3 linked regions of the Salinarimonas sp. genome follow. The protein of the gene in region 1 interacts with the protein of each later gene in a pairwise test. Links are inferred from orthologs where the notes say so. Each region holds a gene or a part of one and is shown on either strand. Other genes may lie near its edges.

Region 1 (7,057 bases):
GGATGACCGTATGGCGAAAGAGGAGCTGATCACCTTCGAGGGCATCGTGACCGAGGTTCTCCCCGATGCCAAGTTTCGGGTCGAGCTCGAGAACGGCCACGAGGTGATCGCCTACACCGCCGGCAAGATGCGCAAGTTCCGCATCAAGACCATCGCCGGCGACCGCGTCACCGTCGAGATGTCCCCCTACGACCTCGACAAGGGACGTCTCGTGTTCCGCCACAAGGACGACCGCGGCCCGATCGGCCCCCGCCCGGGCGGCTCGCGCCCCGGCGGCCCGCGCCGCCGCTGAGCCGCGCCCGCGCCGCCGGCCCCCGAGGGGAGTGGCGGCGCGGCCGAAAGGCTCGTTTCCCGGCGCCCCCGCGGCGTGCTACCAAACGGCATGCGTCAGCCCGTCCTGCCAGAGCCGCTCAGCGATAGCCTCGACGACCTCGCCCGCGATCCGCCGGCCGGCGCGAGCGACCTTCGCGCGCGCCTCGTCCCGGCGCTCCGCGCGGCGATCGACGAGGGCCTCGCCCGCGAGGACGCCCGCCTCGTCGCCGAAGCGAACGGTCTCGCCTGCGCGAGCCGCATCTGCACCCTGATGGACGGCGTGGTGCGCACCGCCTTCGAGGCCGTGACGCGCCACCTCTACCCGCTCGAGAACCCCTCGACGGGCGAGCGCCTCGCCCTCGTCGCGACCGGCGGCTACGGCCGCGGCACGCTCGCGCCGGGCTCCGACGTCGATCTCCTGTTCCTCCTGCCCTACAAGCAGACCGCCTGGGGCGAGAGCGTGGTCGAATCCATGCTCTACATCCTCTGGGACCTGAAGCTGAAGGTCGGCCACGCCACGCGCTCGGTGGACGAGTGCATCCGCGAGGCGCGGGCGGACATGACGATCCGCACGGCCCTGCTCGAGACGCGCCTGCTGCTCGGCGACGAGGCGCTCTATTCCGAGCTCCAGCGGCGCTTCGACGCCGAGGTGGTGGAGGGTACGGCGGCCGAGTTCGTCGACGCCAAGCTGCGCGAGCGCGACCGCCGGGTGAGCCGCGTCGGCGCCTCGCGCTACCTCGTCGAGCCGAACGTCAAGGACGGCAAGGGCGGCCTGCGCGACCTGCACACCCTGTTCTGGATCGGCAAGTACGTCTACCGCGTGCGCGACCCCAAGGAGCTCGTCGCCGCGGGGCTGTTCTCCCCGGAGGAGGCGCGGCTCTTCGCGCGCTGCGAGGAATTCCTCTGGCGCGTGCGCTGCCACATGCATTTCGTCACCGGCCGCGCCGAGGAGCGGCTGACCTTCGACCTCCAGCCGAAGGTCGCCGCGCGCATCGACTATTCCGATCGCGTCGGTCTCTCCCAGGTCGAGCGCTTCATGAAGGCCTACTTCCTGCGCGCCAAGGACGTGGGCGATCTCACCGCCATCGTCTGCGCCGCCATGGAAGCGCGCCACGCCAAGCCCAAGCCGATGCTCGACCGCGTCATCGGCTCGTTCCGCCGGCCCAAGCCCAAGCGCCTGCAATCGGGGGACTTCGTCGTCGAGAACGCGCGCATCACGGTCAAGGACGAGGAGGTCTTCGCCAAGGACCCGGTCAACCTGATCGCGCTCTACTGGCACGCGGACCGCAACGACGTCGCGATCCATCCCGACGCGAGCCGCCTCGCCAGCCGCTGCCTGAAGCTGATCGGCACCGAGGTGCGTCGGGATCCGCGGGCGAACAAGCTCTTCCTCGAGATCCTCACCTCGAAGAACGCGCCCGAGAGCGTGCTGCGGCGCATGAACGAATCCGGCGTGCTCGGTCGCTTCGTGCCGGATTTCGGGCGGATCGTGGCGATGATGCAGTTCAACATGTATCATCACTACACGGTCGACGAGCACCTGATCCGCTCCATCGGCCGGCTCGCCGATCTCGAGGCCGGCCGGCTCGACGCCGACCATCCGCTGTCGCATCGCATCATCCACTCCGTCCAGCACCGGCGCGCGCTCTACGTCGCGCTCTTCCTGCACGACATCGCCAAGGGCCGGCAGGAGGACCATTCCATCGCCGGCGCCCGCATCGCCCGCAAGGTCGGGCCGCGGCTCGGCCTGACGCCGGCGGAGGTCGAGACGGTGGCGTGGCTGGTCGAGCACCACCTGCTCATGTCCACCATCGCCCAGAGCCGCGATCTCTCCGACCCGCGCACGATCCAGGACTTCGCGGGCGTCGTGCAGACCATGGAGCGGCTGAAGCTCCTCCTCCTCCTCACGGTCTGCGACATCGGCGCGGTGGGACCCGGGGTCTGGACCGGCTGGAAGGGCGAGCTCCTGCGCACGCTCTACTACGAGACGGAGATGGTGCTGGGCGGCGCGGCCGGCGACGTCGAGCGGCCCCAGCGCATCCGCATCGCCCAGGAGGATCTGCGCGCCGAGCTGGGGGACTGGTCCGACGAGGCGGTCGAGACCTACGCCGCACGCCATTATCCGTCCTACTGGCTCAAGGTCGACCTGCGCTACCGCGTCAAGCACGCGCGCTTCATCCGCGAGGCGGAGCGCGCCGGCAAGACGGTGTCCGTCTCCTACGAGACCGACGCCTTCCGCGGCGTGACCGAGTTCACCGTCCTCTCGCCGGACCACCCGCGGCTGCTCGCCATCCTCACCGGCGCCTGCGCCGCGGCGGGCGGCAACATCGTCGACGCCGCGATCTTCACCACCGCCGACGGCTTGGCGCTCGACACGATCTTCGTCTCGCGCGCCTTCGACCAGGACGAGGACGAGCTGCGCCGGGCCGAGCGCGTGGCGCGCTCCATCGAGAAGGCGCTCAAGGGCGAGGTGAAGATCGCCGACCTCGTCGACGGCCGCCGCCAGCCGCGCGAGCGCACGAAGCCCTTCGACGTCGTGCCGGAGGTGATCATCGACAACACCTTGTCCTCGCGGCAGACGGTGCTCGAGATCACCGGGCTCGACCGGCCGGGGCTGCTCTACGACCTCACGACGGCGCTCGGCAAGCTCAACCTCAACATCGCCTCCGCCCACATCGCCACCTTCGGCGAGAAGGTGGTGGACGTGTTCTACGTCACCGATCTCACCGGCGGCAAGGTCGTCCAGGCCTCGCGCCAGAGCGCCATCCGCAAGGCGGTGATGGAGGTGCTCGCGCGCGATCGGGCCGGGCGGGCGAAGGACGCCGCGAAGGAGCCGGCCGCCGCGCGCGCTTGATTCATCGCGCTCGCGCCCTGATATGAGGGCCGAGTTCACCCGTTCCGACGATCAGCCGAATCGAGCCTCATGACCAACGACACCTCCCGTCCCGAGAATCCTGCCGAGAACGCCGACACCGCCCCGGGCGAGGGCGGCACGGACGAGCTCGCCCGCGTCGACGCGACCGCGGCCGCGGCCCATCCGCTCGACGCGGCGGCCGCCGCCCACGCCGTCGAGGGCACGCCGGAGGCGCGCCTCGCCGAGGTCGAGGCCGAGCGCGACGCGCTCAAGGACAAGCTCCTGCGCGCCCTCGCCGACCTCGAGAACGTGCGCCGCCGGGCCGAGCGCGAGGTCGCCGACGCGCGGACCTACGCCAAGACCAACTTCGCCCGCGACATGCTCACCGTGGCCGACAACGTGCGCCGCGCGCTGGAGAGCCTCGGCGACGCCCGCGAGGGCATGGAAGGCCCGGCGAAGACTCTGGTGGAAGGCATCGAGCTCACCGAGCGCGATCTGCTCCACACGCTCGAGCGCCACGGCGTGAGGAAGATCGACCCGCAGGGCGAGAAGTTCGATCCGAACCTGCACCAGGCCATGTTCGAGATCCCGAACCCGGACGTGCCCAACGGCACCGTCGTCCAGGTCGTCCAGACCGGCTACGTCATCGGCGAGCGCTGCCTGCGGCCCGCGATGGTCGGGGTGTCGAAGGGCGGTCCGAAGCCGGCGAACGGCGAGGGCTGAGGCGGCGTACGCCGCCGCCGTCCACAGCCCCGTCGCCCCTCTCCCCTCGACACCCGGCTCCCTAAAACGGATAAGGAACGTCGGCGGATCGGGACGCGGGGGAGACGATGGCGGTTCTCAAGGACGTGGGCTTCGTTCACCTCCACGCGCACTCGTCCTACTCGCTGCTCGAGGGCGCTCTGCAGATCGGCGCGCTCTCCAAGCTCGCGCTCGCCGACCGCCAGCCGGCGCTGGCGCTGACCGACACGAACAACCTGTTCGGCGCGCTGGAATTCTCCGAGAAGCTGTCGGGGGCCGGCATCCAGCCGATCGCGGGCGTGCAGCTCACCACCTGCTTCGAGGAGCCGGACCCGGCCCAGCGCCAGGGCCCCGCCGCGCTCGCCGGCGGGATCGCCAACCTCGTGCTGCTGGCGCAGACCGAGGAGGGCTTCCGCAACCTCATGCGGCTCGTCACGCGCGGCTATTTCGATGGGGCGCTCGGTGCGAGCCCGCAGGTCTCGCTCGCGGCGCTCGCCGATCACGCCGAGGGCGTGATCGCGCTCACCGGCGGGCTCACCGGCCCCCTCGACCGGGCCTTCGCCTCCGGCCGCGCCGAGCTCGCCGGCAAGCGGCTTTCGGCGCTGGAGGCGATCTACGGCGAGCGGCTCTACGTCGAGATCCAGCGCCACGGGCTCGAGGAGGAGCGTGCGGTGGAGGGCGCGCTGATCGCGCTCGCCGACGAGCGCGGCCTGCCGCTGGTCGCGACGAACGAGCCCTTCTTCGCAGGTGAGAACGACTACGAGGCCCACGACGCGCTCCTCGCAGTGGCCGAGGGCCAGGTCGTCGCCAACACGGATCGGCGCCGGCTCTCGCCGGAGCACCGCTTCAAGACCCGCGCCGAGATGCAGGCGCTCTTCGCCGACCTGCCGGACGCGCTCGCCAACACCGTCGAGGTGGCGATGCGCTGCTCGTACCGGGTGACGACGCGAAAGCCCATCCTGCCGCGCTTCACCGCTGACGTGGAGGGCGTCGACGGCGAGGAGGCCGAGGGGCTCGAGCTCGAGCGCCAGGCCAAGGAGGGGCTCGCCGCGCGGCTCGCGGCGCACGGCCCGGCGCCGGGCACGACGGAGCAGGACTACCACGACCGGCTCGACTTCGAGCTCGGCATCATCCGGCGGATGAAGTTCCCCGGCTACTTCCTCATCGTCGCCGACTTCATCAAGTGGGCCAAGGACCACGACATCCCCGTCGGCCCGGGCCGCGGCTCGGGCGCGGGCTCGCTGGTGGCCTGGTCTCTGACCATCACCGACATCGACCCGCTGCGCTTCGGTCTGCTGTTCGAGCGCTTCCTCAATCCCGAGCGCGTCTCGATGCCGGATTTCGACATCGACTTCTGCGTCGACGGCCGCGAGGACGTGATCCACTACGTGCAGCGCCGCTACGGCGAACGCCAAGTGGCGCAGATCATCACCTTCGGCACGCTGCTCGCCCGCGGCGTCTTGCGCGACGTCGGCCGGGCGCTCGCCATGCCCTTCGGGCAGGTGGACAAGCTCTGCAAGCTCGTGCCGCAAAACCCGGCGAAGCCCGTCACCCTCGAGCAGGCCATCGAGGACGAGCCGCGCCTGCGCGAGGCGGCCGAGCAGGAGGAGGTGGTCGAGCGGCTCCTCGCCATCGCGCAGAAGCTGGAGGGCCTCCACCGCCACGCCTCGACGCACGCCGCCGGCGTCGTCATCGGCGACCGCCCGCTCCAGGAGCTCGTGCCGCTCTACCGAGACCCGAAGACGGGCATGCGGGTGACGCAGTACAACATGAAGTGGGTCGAGCAGGCGGGCCTCGTCAAGTTCGACTTCCTCGGCCTCAAGACGCTCACCGTGCTGCGCAACGCCGTCGACCTCCTTAAGGAACGCGGCGTCGCGGTCGATCTCTCCGGCCTGCCGCTCGACGACAAGACCACCTACGAGATGCTCGGGCGCGGCGAGACGGTGGGCGTGTTCCAGGTGGAATCGGCGGGCATGCGCAAGGCGCTCGTCGAGATGCGCGCCGACCGCATCGAGGACCTGATCGCGCTGGTCGCCCTCTACCGTCCGGGCCCGATGGCGAACATCCCGGTCTATTGCGCCCGCAAGCTCGGCAAGGGCGAGCCCGAGAGCGAATGGTACCCGCACCCCAAGCTCGCGCCGATCCTGCGCGAGACCTTCGGGATCATCGTGTACCAGGAGCAGGTGATGGAGGTGGCCAAGCTGCTGGCCGGCTACTCGCTCGGGGACGCCGACCTCCTGCGCCGCGCCATGGGCAAGAAGATCAAGGCGGAGATGGACAAGCAGCGCGTCCGCTTCGTCGACGGCTGCAAGGCGAACGGCATCGACGAGGCCAAGGCGGACGAGATCTTCGACCTGCTCGCCAAGTTCGCGGATTACGGCTTCAACAAGTCGCACGCCGCCGCCTACGCGGTCGTCTCCTACCAGACGGCCTACGTGAAGGCGAACCACCCGGTCGAGTTCCTGGCCGCGTCGATGAACCTCGACATCGACAACACGGACAAGCTCTCCGAATTCCGCCGGGAGGCGCAGCGCCTCGGCATCCGGGTGGAGCCGCCCTCGATCAACCGCTCGCAGGTGCGCTTCTCGGTGCACGAGGGCGCGATCCGCTACGCGCTCGCCGCGGTGAAGGGGGTCGGCCGCCAGGCCATGGAGTCGATCGTCGCCGCGCGCGGGGCGGAGCCGTTCAAGGACCTCGCCGATTTCGCCCGGCGCCTGCCGCCCAAGAGCGTCAACAAGCGCATCCTCGAGAACCTCGTCTGCGCCGGCGCCTTCGACGACCTCGAGCCCGACCGCGCCCGCGCCTTCGCCGCCATCGAGCCGATGCTCGCCCTCGCCGCCCAGGCGGCGGAGGCGGAGACGACCGGCATCGTCGACATGTTCGGCGGGCTCGCGGCGGCGGACGTGTCGCTGCGCGTGCCCGAGCACGAGCCGTGGACGGCGTCCGATCGGCTGCAGCGCGAATACGACGCGGTGGGCTTCTTCCTCTCGGGCCATCCGCTCGACGAATATGCCGAGCTGCTGGGCAAGCTGCGCGTCCAGCGCTGGACGGATTTCGTCCGCTCCGTGCGCGCCGGCGCCAATGTCGGGCGCCTCGCCGCCACCGTGCTCGACCGGCAGGAGCGGCGCACCAAGTCCGGCTCGAAGATGG
Region 2 (6,416 bases), 3.1 Mb from region 1 along the record:
AGACGCGGGCCGCCCTCCCGCGGCACGCCGGCGGCCTCGCGCATGAAGAAGCGCTTGAGGCCGGGCATGCGGTCGACGAGGCCGAGCCCGAGATCGCGGGCCATGCGGATCGGGGGGAGATCGTTCGAGAACAGGCGGTTCAACGCGTCGGTGGCGACGCCCATGGCGACCGTGTCGGTCCGGCGGGCGCGCTGGTAGTCCTCCAGCACGTCCGCCCCGCCGGGATCCATGCCGAGCCGCGCCGCCTCGACGACGCGCTCCGCCAGCACGGCCGCGTCCTTCAGGCCGAGATTGAGCCCCTGGCCGGCGATGGGGTGCACCACGTGCGCCGCGTCGCCCAGGAGCGCGAGGCGCTCCGCCACGAAGGCGCGGGCGATGCCGAACTCGAGCGGGAAGGCCTCGAGCGGCGTCTCCAGCGCGATCGCGCCGAGCTCCAGCCCGAAGCGGCGCTCGATCTCCTCGAGGAGGAAGTCCTCGTCGAGCGCGAGCATATGCGGGACGTTCTCCCTGCGCTCCGACCAGACGATGGCGGAGCGATGCCCGAGCGACCCGCCGGGCGTCAGCGGCAGCATGGCGAAGGGGCCCGAGGGCAGGAAATGCTGGATCGCCCGGCCCTCGTGGTCGCGCTCGTGGCCGACGATGGCGGTGAGGCCCGATTGCGGATAGGTCCAGCCGCTCCAGCCGATCCCCGCGCCCTCGCGCAGGCGCGAGCGCTTGCCGTCGGCGGCGCAGACGAGATGGGCGCGGATCTCCGCGCCGTCGGTCAGGCGCGCGCGGACGGCGCCGCCGTCGGGCTCGACCGTGGCGCGGCGCACGCCCGCCTCGCGCATCTCGACGCCCGCGTCCGCGCAGGCCGCGCGCAGGGCGCGGGCGAGGGCCGCGCCCTGGACCATGTGGGCGAAGGGCTCGCCGGGCGCCTCGCGATCCTCCTCCCGGCCGAATTCCAGGAAGACCGGCCGGACGGGGTCGGCGAGATGGCTGTCGGTGATCACCATCTCGCGCATCTCCTGCGCCTCGTCCGCGATCGCGGCCCAGACGTCGAGCGCCGAGAGCATGCGCCGGCTCGCGGCGGCGACCGCATAGGCGCGCCGGTCGCCTGCGGGATCGCGCGAGAGGGCGGGGTCGCACACGGTGACCGCGAGCCCCTTCGGCGCGGCGCGCTTCGTCGCGAGCGCCAGCGCCAGGCCGACGATCCCGCCGCCCGCCACCACGATCCGAAATCCGCTCTCGTCCCGCTCGGCTCTCGCCATCCCGAACTCCTCGATCCTCTCGTCGCCCGGCTCCCGGCGGCGCGCTTGACCCCGCCCGCGCGGGCGGATCACATGCGCGCGACCCGTCGCCTCGCGACTCTTCCCCGGGACCCTAGCACATGGCGCGCGCCGTCGAAGAGCTTCTCGCCACCCTCGACCTCGAGCGGCTCGAGACGAACCTGTTCCGCGGCCGCAGCCCGAACGTCGGCTGGCAGCGCGTCTTCGGCGGGCAGGTGATCGGCCAGGCCCTGGTCGCCGCCTGCCGCACCGTGGAGGGTCGCCAGGCCCACTCGCTGCACGCCTATTTCCTGCTCCCCGGCGACCCGAAGGTCCCCATCGTCTACGAGGTGGATCCGATACGCGACGGGCGCGCCTTCGCCACGCGGCGCGTCGTCGCGATCCAGCACGGGCGGGCGATCTTCTCGATGTCCGCCTCCTTCCAGGTCCGCGAGGACGGGCTCGACCATCAGGCCGCCATGCCCGACGTGCCGATGCCCGAGGACCTGCCCGGCGAGGACGAGATGCGCGCGCGGATCATGCCGATGATGGACCCGGCGGCCCGCGCCTATTTCGAGCGCGAGCGGCCGATCGAGCTCAAGCCCGTCGAGCTCGAGCGCTACCTCCCGCGCGAGACGGGCGCCGAGCCCTTGCCGGCGCGCTTCCACGTCTGGATCCGCACCACCGGTCGCCTACCGGACGAGCAGGCGATCCACGACTGCGCGCTCGCCTACGCCTCCGACATGACGCTGCTCGACACCTCGCTCATCCCCCACGGCCGCAGCGTCTTCCGCCGCGAGATCCAGGCCGCCTCCCTCGACCACGCCCTGTGGCTCCACCGCCCCTTCCGCGCCGACGAATGGCTGCTCTACGCCCAAGAGAGCCCCTCCTCCTCCGGCGCCCGCGGCTTCTCGCGGGGCTCGATCTTCACGCGCGACGGCCGGCTGGTGGCCTCCGTGGCGCAGGAGGGACTGATCCGGCTGCGGCGGGAGGAGGGGTGACAGGAGACGGGCGCCCGATGGAGGGCGCCGACGCGCTCCCCTCTGCCTCGTGGAGGGGGGTCGGGGGTGTGGGTCGTGCAGAACTATCGCGACCTCGATGCCGCTCGAACCGGGAACGTCGATCTCGTCCCGAGACGTCTCGCGCTGCATCGCGACCCACATCCGCCCGCTGCGGGGGCACCTTCTCCACGAGGGAGAAGGACGAGCGGCCGAGCCGCGCGCACCTAGCCCCGAACGGTGCGGGACGCGGTAGGCTCGACCAGCCACGAGGCAGAGGGGAGTTCGTCGGCGCTGTTCGCTCCAGGTCGCGCGTGCCCAGCGATGACGCAGGAGCCCGCGTTCTGCTCAAAGTTTATGCAGCATCACGCCCTCCCGACGCGCGCGTCCATTTCGCAGGCACACGATCCCCTCGGTTGCGCGCGGCGCGGCGATTCGTGTTGCGCCGCAACGTCCCGAGCGGCGGACGCGCCCTGCTCCCGCGGGCGGCCCGCTCCCGCGCCGCCCCCGCGCAACACCCGATTCCGTAGTTCCCCGTAGCCCGCAATGCCGTCGTCGCGCGACTTGGCACGGCCCTTGTTTAACGAGCCGTGACCGAGGGGGCCGCGGCCCGGCCCCCGTTCGCGCAAACCGGCCGGCGGGCACGTCCCGTCGGGATCGAAAGGGGGCTCGCCCATGAAGATCGTGATGGCCGTCATCAAGCCGTTCAAGCTCGAGGAGGTGCGCGACGCGCTCACCGCTCTCGGCGTGCACGGCCTGACCGTGACCGAGGTGAAGGGTTACGGCCGGCAGAAGGGACACACCGAAATCTATCGCGGCGCGGAATACGCCGTGAGCTTCCTGCCCAAGATCAAGATCGAGGTGGCGGTGCCCGCCGACCTCGTCGCCTCCGCCACCGAGGCGATCGCCAACGCCGCCCGCACCGGCCAGATCGGTGACGGCAAGATCTTCGTCATGCCGCTCGAGAAGGCGGTCCGGATCCGCACCGGCGAGACCGACGGCGACGCGCTCTGAGCGCGCCTCGCCCCCTCGCCCCGTGAGACTATCGGAGGAGTTTTCCGAATGAAGCCTTCCATCCTGACCAAGGCGGCCGCTTCGACGCTCGCGCTCGTGGCGCTCGCCACGTCGGCCGTCGCGCAGGACGCCGCGCCCGAGGCCGTGGAATACGCGGTCGCCGGCGACACCGCGTTCGTCTTCAACACGCTGCTGTTCCTGATCGGCGGCTTCCTCGTGATGTGGATGGCCGCGGGCTTCGCCATGCTCGAGGCCGGCATGGTGCGCTCGAAGAACGTGTCCATGCAGTGCCTCAAGAACATCGGCCTCTACTCCATCGCCGGCCTGATGTTCTGGGTGGTCGGCTACAACCTGATGTACGACGGCGTCGACGGCGGCTTCTTCGGCTCGTTCACGCCGAAGTCGATCCCGGCGCCGGACGCCGAGGCGGCGGGCGACGGCTACGCCGCGGCCTCCGACTGGTTCTTCCAGATGGTGTTCTGCGCCACCACGGCCTCCATCGTGTCCGGCACCATCGCCGAGCGCACGAAGATGTGGCCGTTCTTCATCTTCGTGGCGGTGCTCACCGGCGTGATCTACCCGATCACCGGCTCCTGGCAGTGGGGCGCCGGCTGGCTCTACGAGATGGGCTTCTCCGACTTCGCCGGCTCGACGCTGGTGCACTCGGTCGGCGGCTGGGCCGCGCTCGCGGGCGCGCTCATCATCGGCGCGCGCGCCGACAAGTACACCGCCGACGGCAAGGTGAACCCGCTGCCGGGCTCGTCGATGCCGCTCGCCACGCTGGGCACCTTCATCCTGTGGCTCGGCTGGTTCGGCTTCAACGGCGGCTCGCAGCTCGCCATGGGCACGATCTCCGACGCCTCGGCGGTGGCCAAGATCTTCATGAACACCAACCTCGCCGCCGCGGCGGGCGTGGTGACGGCGATGATCCTGTGCCAGATCGTCTACAAGAAGGTCGACCTCACCATCGCGCTCAACGGCGCGCTCGCGGGCCTCGTCTCGATCACCGCCGGTCCGCTCGATCCCTCCGTCCCGCTCGCGATCGTGATCGGCGCGGTCGGCGGCGCGATCGTGGTCTTCGCGGTGCCGCTCCTCGACAAGCTGAAGATCGACGACGTGGTGGGCGCCATCCCGGTCCACCTGCTCGCCGGCATCTGGGGCACGATGGTGGTTCCGCTCTCCACCGAGGGCACGAGCTTCGTCACCCAGTTCATCGGCGTGGTCTCGATCGGCGCCTTCGCCTTCGTCGCCTCCGCCATCGTCTGGTACGTGCTCAAGATCGCCTCCGGCCTGCGCGTCTCGAAGGAGGAGGAGATGGCCGGCCTCGACAAGCTCGAGGTGGGCGTGGAGGCCTATCCCGAGTTCGCCGGCGCGGGCCGCATCTGACCCGCATCCCGGTTCCGGAGCAACGAACGCCGCGCCTTCGGGCGCGGCGTTCTCTTTTTCACGCCCCCTTCCGCCGCCGCAGCGTGCGCGCCACCCGCCGCCAGACGCCCTGCTCGGTCGCCGCGCCGCGGGCGAAGGCGGCGGCCTCCTTCTCCTCCGCCGCCGCCAGCGCGCCGGCGCCGTACTCGCGCTCCAGCCGGTCGGCGAGGGCCTCGATCTCGGCGCGAGGGACGATATGCGCGCGGATGTCGTGCTCCCACGTGCTCCATGCCAGGGCAGCGAGCGGTATCGCGAGGGCGACCAACCAGAAGACGATCTCGAAGAGCATGATGGGCAACCAGCTAGCGAAAATGCAAAAGTTGGTAATGATACTCCGGCAAGGGGCGGTTCGGCAATCGCGTTCCGTTCTTCCGCAGCGTCGCGCACGCGAGGGTGGCGAATCAGCACGGAGCCGGGACGCGTGTCGCTCGAGGAGCTATTCGGAGCCAATCTGCGGCACATGCGCAAGGCCAGGGGCCTGACGCAGAACGTGCTGGCGGAACGCGTGGACGTCTCCTCCGACATGATCTCGAAGATGGAGCGCGGCGCCGCGGCCCCTTCCTTCGACACCATCGAGAAGCTCTGCGCCGCGCTCGAGGCCCAGCCCGTCGCCTTCTTCGGCATCGGCCTGATGCCGGCGCCGCTGGGAGAGCGCGGCGTCCTCCTCCAGAAGATCCACGCCACGCTCTCGCGCATGAACGAGGAGCAGCTCGCCCGCGCCGCGAAGATGATGCAGGCGCTGGTGGATTGACGGGGCGGCCTTCGGCCAAGGTCCGGGTTGGAAAGCATGCGCCGAGGCTCTATGAGGCGGCCAACGCCCCTTCGCGCTCTCCCGGCGCGCCAATCCCGGATGCGAGACCCATGGCCGACACCGCTCCCGCCTCGAAGAACGCCCTCTTCCCGCTGGGCCCCGACGCGACGCCCTACCGCAAGCTGACGGACGAGGGCGTGCGCGTCGAGCGGCTGGGCGATCGCGAGGTGCTCGTCGTCGAGCCGGACGCGATCCGGCGGCTCGCCGAGCAGGCCTTCATGGACATCAACCACCTGCTCCGCCCCGGCCACCTGAAGCAGCTCGCCGCCATCCTCGAGGACCCCGAGGCGACGCCGAACGACCGCTTCGTCGCCTACGACCTCCTCAAGAACGCCAACATCGCGGCGGGCGGCGTCCTGCCGATGTGCCAGGACACCGGCACCGCCATGGTCATGGGCAAGAAGGGCCGGCTCGTCTGGACCGACGGGTCCGACGAGGACGCCATCGCCGAGGGCGTCCTCGGGGCCTACGAGAAGAAGAACCTGCGCTATTCGCAGCTCGCGCCGATCTCGATGTTCGAGGAGCGGAACACCAAGACGAACCTGCCGGCGCAGATCGAGATCTACGCCGAGGGCGAGGACGCCTACAAGTTCCTGTTCGTCGCCAAGGGCGGCGGCTCGGCCAACAAGACATTCCTGTATCAGGGCACGCCCTCGCTCCTGACGAAGGAGCGCCTGATGGCCTTCCTGAAGGAGAAGATCCTCACGCTCGGCACCGCCGCCTGCCCGCCCTACCACCTCGCCATCGTGATCGGCGGCACCAGCGCCGAGCAGACCTTGAAGACCGTCAAGCTCGCCTCGACCCGCTATCTCGACGCGCTCCCCACCGAGGGCTCGGAGGCCGGCCACGCCTTCCGCGATCTCGCCATGGAGGCGGAGATCCACGCGATGACGCAGCAGCTGGGCGTCGGTGCGCAGTTCG
Region 3 (3,192 bases), 1.2 Mb from region 1 along the record:
GTGGCGTTGATCGCGGCGCGGCCGTCGGGGGCGGCGATGACGCTGTCGGGGCCCTTGTGGACCAGGATCGCGCCGGTGGCGGCGGCGCCGGCGCGGGCGGCTGCGAGCTTCGAGGAGGCCTCGCGCGCGGGCGCATGGGCGGAGAAGAGCTTGCCGAACTCCCCCGCATGCGGGGTCAGCACCGCCGCGCGCATGCGCCGGCAGGCGGCGGCGAGGGCCTCGTGCTCGCCGGCATAGGCGGTGAGCGCGTCGGCGTCGAGGACGAGGGCGCGCTTTGCGGCGTGCGCGGCGCGTGCCGCCGCCTCGACCAGCGCCCGGGCGCGGTCGCGGCCGAGCCCGGGGCCGAGCGCCACGACGGTGATCCGCTCGTCGGCGAGGAGCCCCTCCAGATCGGCGGCGTCGTCGCAGGGGCGCAGCATGATCGCGGTGAGCTGGGCCGCGTTCACGGCGAGCGCGTCGCGCGGCGAGCCGACGGTGACCGCGCCGGCGCCGATCCGCAGCGCGCCGCGGGCGACCATGCGCGCCGCGCCGGTGGCGTCGGCGGGGCCGGAGAGGACGAGGGCGTGGCCACGGGAATATTTGTGCGCGTCGAGCGCCGGGCGCGGGAAGCACGGCTCCCACAGGGGCGCCTCGTCGGCGAAGGTCGTCGGCGCGAGGCTCGCGATCACCCCGTCCGGGATGCCGATGTCGGCGAGGCGCAGGCGGCCGCAGAGGGTGCGGCCGGGCAGGAGCAGGTGCCCGGGCTTGCGCCGCGCGAAGGTGACGGTGACGCTCGCCTGCGCGGCGTATCCCCTCACCGCGCCGGTGTCGCCGTCGAGGCCCGACGGCACGTCCACCGCGACCACGGGCGCGCCGCTCTGCGCGACGGCGCGCAGGAAGGACGCCGGGTCGCCCTCGATCGGGCGGGCGAGCCCCGCGCCGAACAGGGCGTCGATCACGAGATCCGCCGCGGCGGGATCGGCGGCGCAGAGCGGGATCGTGTCGCCGGGCCAGCGCGAGGCGGCGTCGGCGGCGTCGCCCTTCAGGGCCTCGCGGGCGCCCAGCAGAGCGACGACCACGGCGTGGCCCGTCTCGGCGAGGAGGCGCGCGGCGACGAAGCCGTCTCCGCCGTTGTTGCCCGGTCCGCAGGCGACGAGCACGCGGCGCCGGCTCTCGGAGGCGGGCGGCAGCAGCTCGGCGGCGGCCGCGGCGACGGCGGCGCCCGCCGCCTCCATCAGGGCCGGGCCGGAGACGCCGCCGGCGATCGCGCGACGGTCGGCCTCGTGCATCTCGGCCGTCGAGAGCAGACAATGCATCATTTTTCGCCGCCTCCTGCCTGCCTCGCGCCCCCTCTGCGCGGCCGCGACTCAGAGCGTATCGCCAGACCGCCTCGGGGATAGGCGATTGCACAGAATATGTGCAATCGCCGCCGCAAAACCGATCAGCTCGCCTTCTCGCCTGCGCGCGCGTGGTGATATGACATCCTGCGCGGACCCGCGGCCCGCGCCGAAGACGCTCAACCGACGACCGAAGGCGAAGCCGACATGCGAAAGATCGAGGCGATCATCAAGCCGTTCAAGCTCGACGAAGTGAAGGAAGCGCTTCAGGACGTCGGGCTGCAGGGGATCACGGTCATCGAGGCCAAGGGTTTCGGCCGCCAGAAGGGCCATACCGAGCTCTATCGCGGCGCGGAGTACGTCGTGGACTTCCTGCCCAAGGTGAAGCTGGAGATCGTGCTGGCCGACGAGCTCGTCGAGAAGGCCGTCGAGGCCATCCGCAAGGCCGCGCAGACCGGCCGCATCGGCGATGGCAAGATTTTTGTATCGACGATCGACGAGGCGATCCGCATCCGCACCGGCGAGACCGGGGCAGACGCGATCTGACCCGCGCTCACCCGCCAAGACCAAGCCGCGGCCGCCCGGCCAGCGGAAACACAATCCTGCCCTGAAGACCCCCTGAGAAGAGGACTACCCGGACATGCAGACCGCCAACGACGTGCTCAAGGCGATCAAGGACAACGACGTCAAGTACGTCGACTTCCGCTTCACCGATCCGAAGGGCAAGTGGCAGCACGTCACGTTCGACGTGTCCTTCGTGGACGAGGACACCTTCGCGGACGGCATCATGTTCGACGGCTCGTCGATCGCCGGCTGGAAGGCCATCAACGAATCCGACATGACGCTGATGCCGGACCCGGAGACGGCCTGCATCGACCCGTTCTTCTCGGCGACCACCATGTCGATCGTCTGCGACGTGCTCGAGCCCGCCTCCGGCGAGCCCTACGGCCGCGACCCGCGCGGCACCGCCAAGAAGGCCGAGGCCTACCTCAAGACGCTGGGCCTGGGCGACACCGCCTTCTTCGGCCCCGAGGCCGAGTTCTTCGTCTTCGACGACGTGAAGTTCGCCGCCGACCCCTACAACGTCTCCTTCCAGGTCGACTCGACCGAGCTGCCGACCAACGGCATGCGCGCGTACGAGGGCGGCAACATGGGTCACCGGATCCAGATGAAGGCCGGCTACTTCCCGGTCCCGCCGCTCGATTCCGGGCAGGACATGCGCTCGGAGATGCTCGCGGCCATGGCCGAGATGGGCGTCAAGGTCGAGAAGCACCACCACGAGGTCGCCTCGGCCCAGCACGAGCTCGGCATGAAGTTCGACACGCTGGTGCGCATGGCCGACCTGATGCAGGTCTACAAGTACTGCATCCACAACGTCGCCGCCTCGTTCGGCAAGTCGGCGACCTTCATGCCGAAGCCGGTCTACGGCGACAACGGCTCGGGCATGCACGTCCACCAGTCGATCTGGAAGGACGGCAAGCCGCTCTTCGCCGGCGACAAGTACGCCGACCTCTCCCAGGAGTGCCTCTACTACATCGGCGGCATCATCAAGCACGCCAAGGCGCTCAACGCCTTCACCAACCCGTCGACGAACTCCTACAAGCGTCTCGTCCCGGGCTTCGAGGCGCCGGTGCTGCTGGCCTATTCCTCGCGCAACCGCTCGGCGTCCTGCCGCATCCCGTGGACGACCTCGCCGAAGGCCAAGCGCGTCGAGGTCCGCTTCCCCGACCCTACGGCGAACCCCTACCTCGCCTTCGCCGCGCTGCTGATGGCCGGTCTCGACGGCATCACCAACAAGATCGACCCCGGCTCGGCGATGGACAAGGACCTCTACGACCTGCCGCCGCGCGAGCTCAAGAAGATCCCGACCGTCTGC

The links.
Region 2: the proteins of ABL310_RS06065 (region 1) and ABL310_RS20510 interact in binary tests that used the Escherichia coli proteins (3 or more experiments, as listed by UniProt). The link is inferred for Salinarimonas sp. from one-to-one orthologs.
Region 3: the proteins of ABL310_RS06065 (region 1) and ABL310_RS00580 interact in binary tests that used the Escherichia coli proteins (3 or more experiments, as listed by UniProt). The link is inferred for Salinarimonas sp. from one-to-one orthologs.

Annotation. Positions count from the first base shown.
Region 1 is NZ_CP157794.1:1,305,537-1,312,593, forward strand. The notes cover bases 1-3,366. They hold ABL310_RS06065 ([protein-PII] uridylyltransferase), read left to right. Parts: upstream 1-382; coding sequence 383-3,166; downstream 3,167-3,366. Other genes in these bases: infA (translation initiation factor IF-1), read left to right, coding at 11-292; grpE (nucleotide exchange factor GrpE), read left to right, coding at 3,236-3,366. In the rest of the region: more of grpE, read left to right, coding at 3,367-3,889; dnaE (DNA polymerase III subunit alpha), read left to right, coding at 3,997-7,057.
Region 2 is NZ_CP157794.1:4,434,814-4,441,229, forward strand. The notes cover bases 1,865-4,589. They hold ABL310_RS20510 (P-II family nitrogen regulator), read left to right. Parts: upstream 1,865-2,920; coding sequence 2,921-3,259; downstream 3,260-4,589. Other genes in these bases: tesB (acyl-CoA thioesterase II), read left to right, coding at 1,865-2,248; ABL310_RS20515 (ammonium transporter), read left to right, coding at 3,308-4,589. Also shown: ABL310_RS20500 (FAD-dependent monooxygenase), read right to left, coding at 1-1,250; more of tesB, read left to right, coding at 1,370-1,864; more of ABL310_RS20515, read left to right, coding at 4,590-4,645; ABL310_RS20520 (hypothetical protein), read right to left, coding at 4,704-4,973; ABL310_RS20525 (helix-turn-helix transcriptional regulator), read left to right, coding at 4,881-5,435; ABL310_RS20530 (fumarate hydratase), read left to right, coding at 5,546-6,416. UniProt on the Escherichia coli protein: Involved in the regulation of nitrogen metabolism. Regulates the activity of its targets by protein-protein interaction in response to the nitrogen status of the cell.
Region 3 is NZ_CP157794.1:133,521-136,712, reverse strand. The notes cover bases 243-3,192. They hold ABL310_RS00580 (P-II family nitrogen regulator), read left to right. Parts: upstream 243-1,523; coding sequence 1,524-1,862; downstream 1,863-3,192. Other genes in these bases: glnA (type I glutamate--ammonia ligase), read left to right, coding at 1,957-3,192; ABL310_RS00585 (NAD(P)H-hydrate dehydratase), read right to left, coding at 243-1,298. Also shown: more of ABL310_RS00585, read right to left, coding at 1-242. UniProt on the Escherichia coli protein: P-II indirectly controls the transcription of the glutamine synthetase gene (glnA). P-II prevents NR-II-catalyzed conversion of NR-I to NR-I-phosphate, the transcriptional activator of GlnA. When P-II is uridylylated to P-II-UMP, these events are reversed.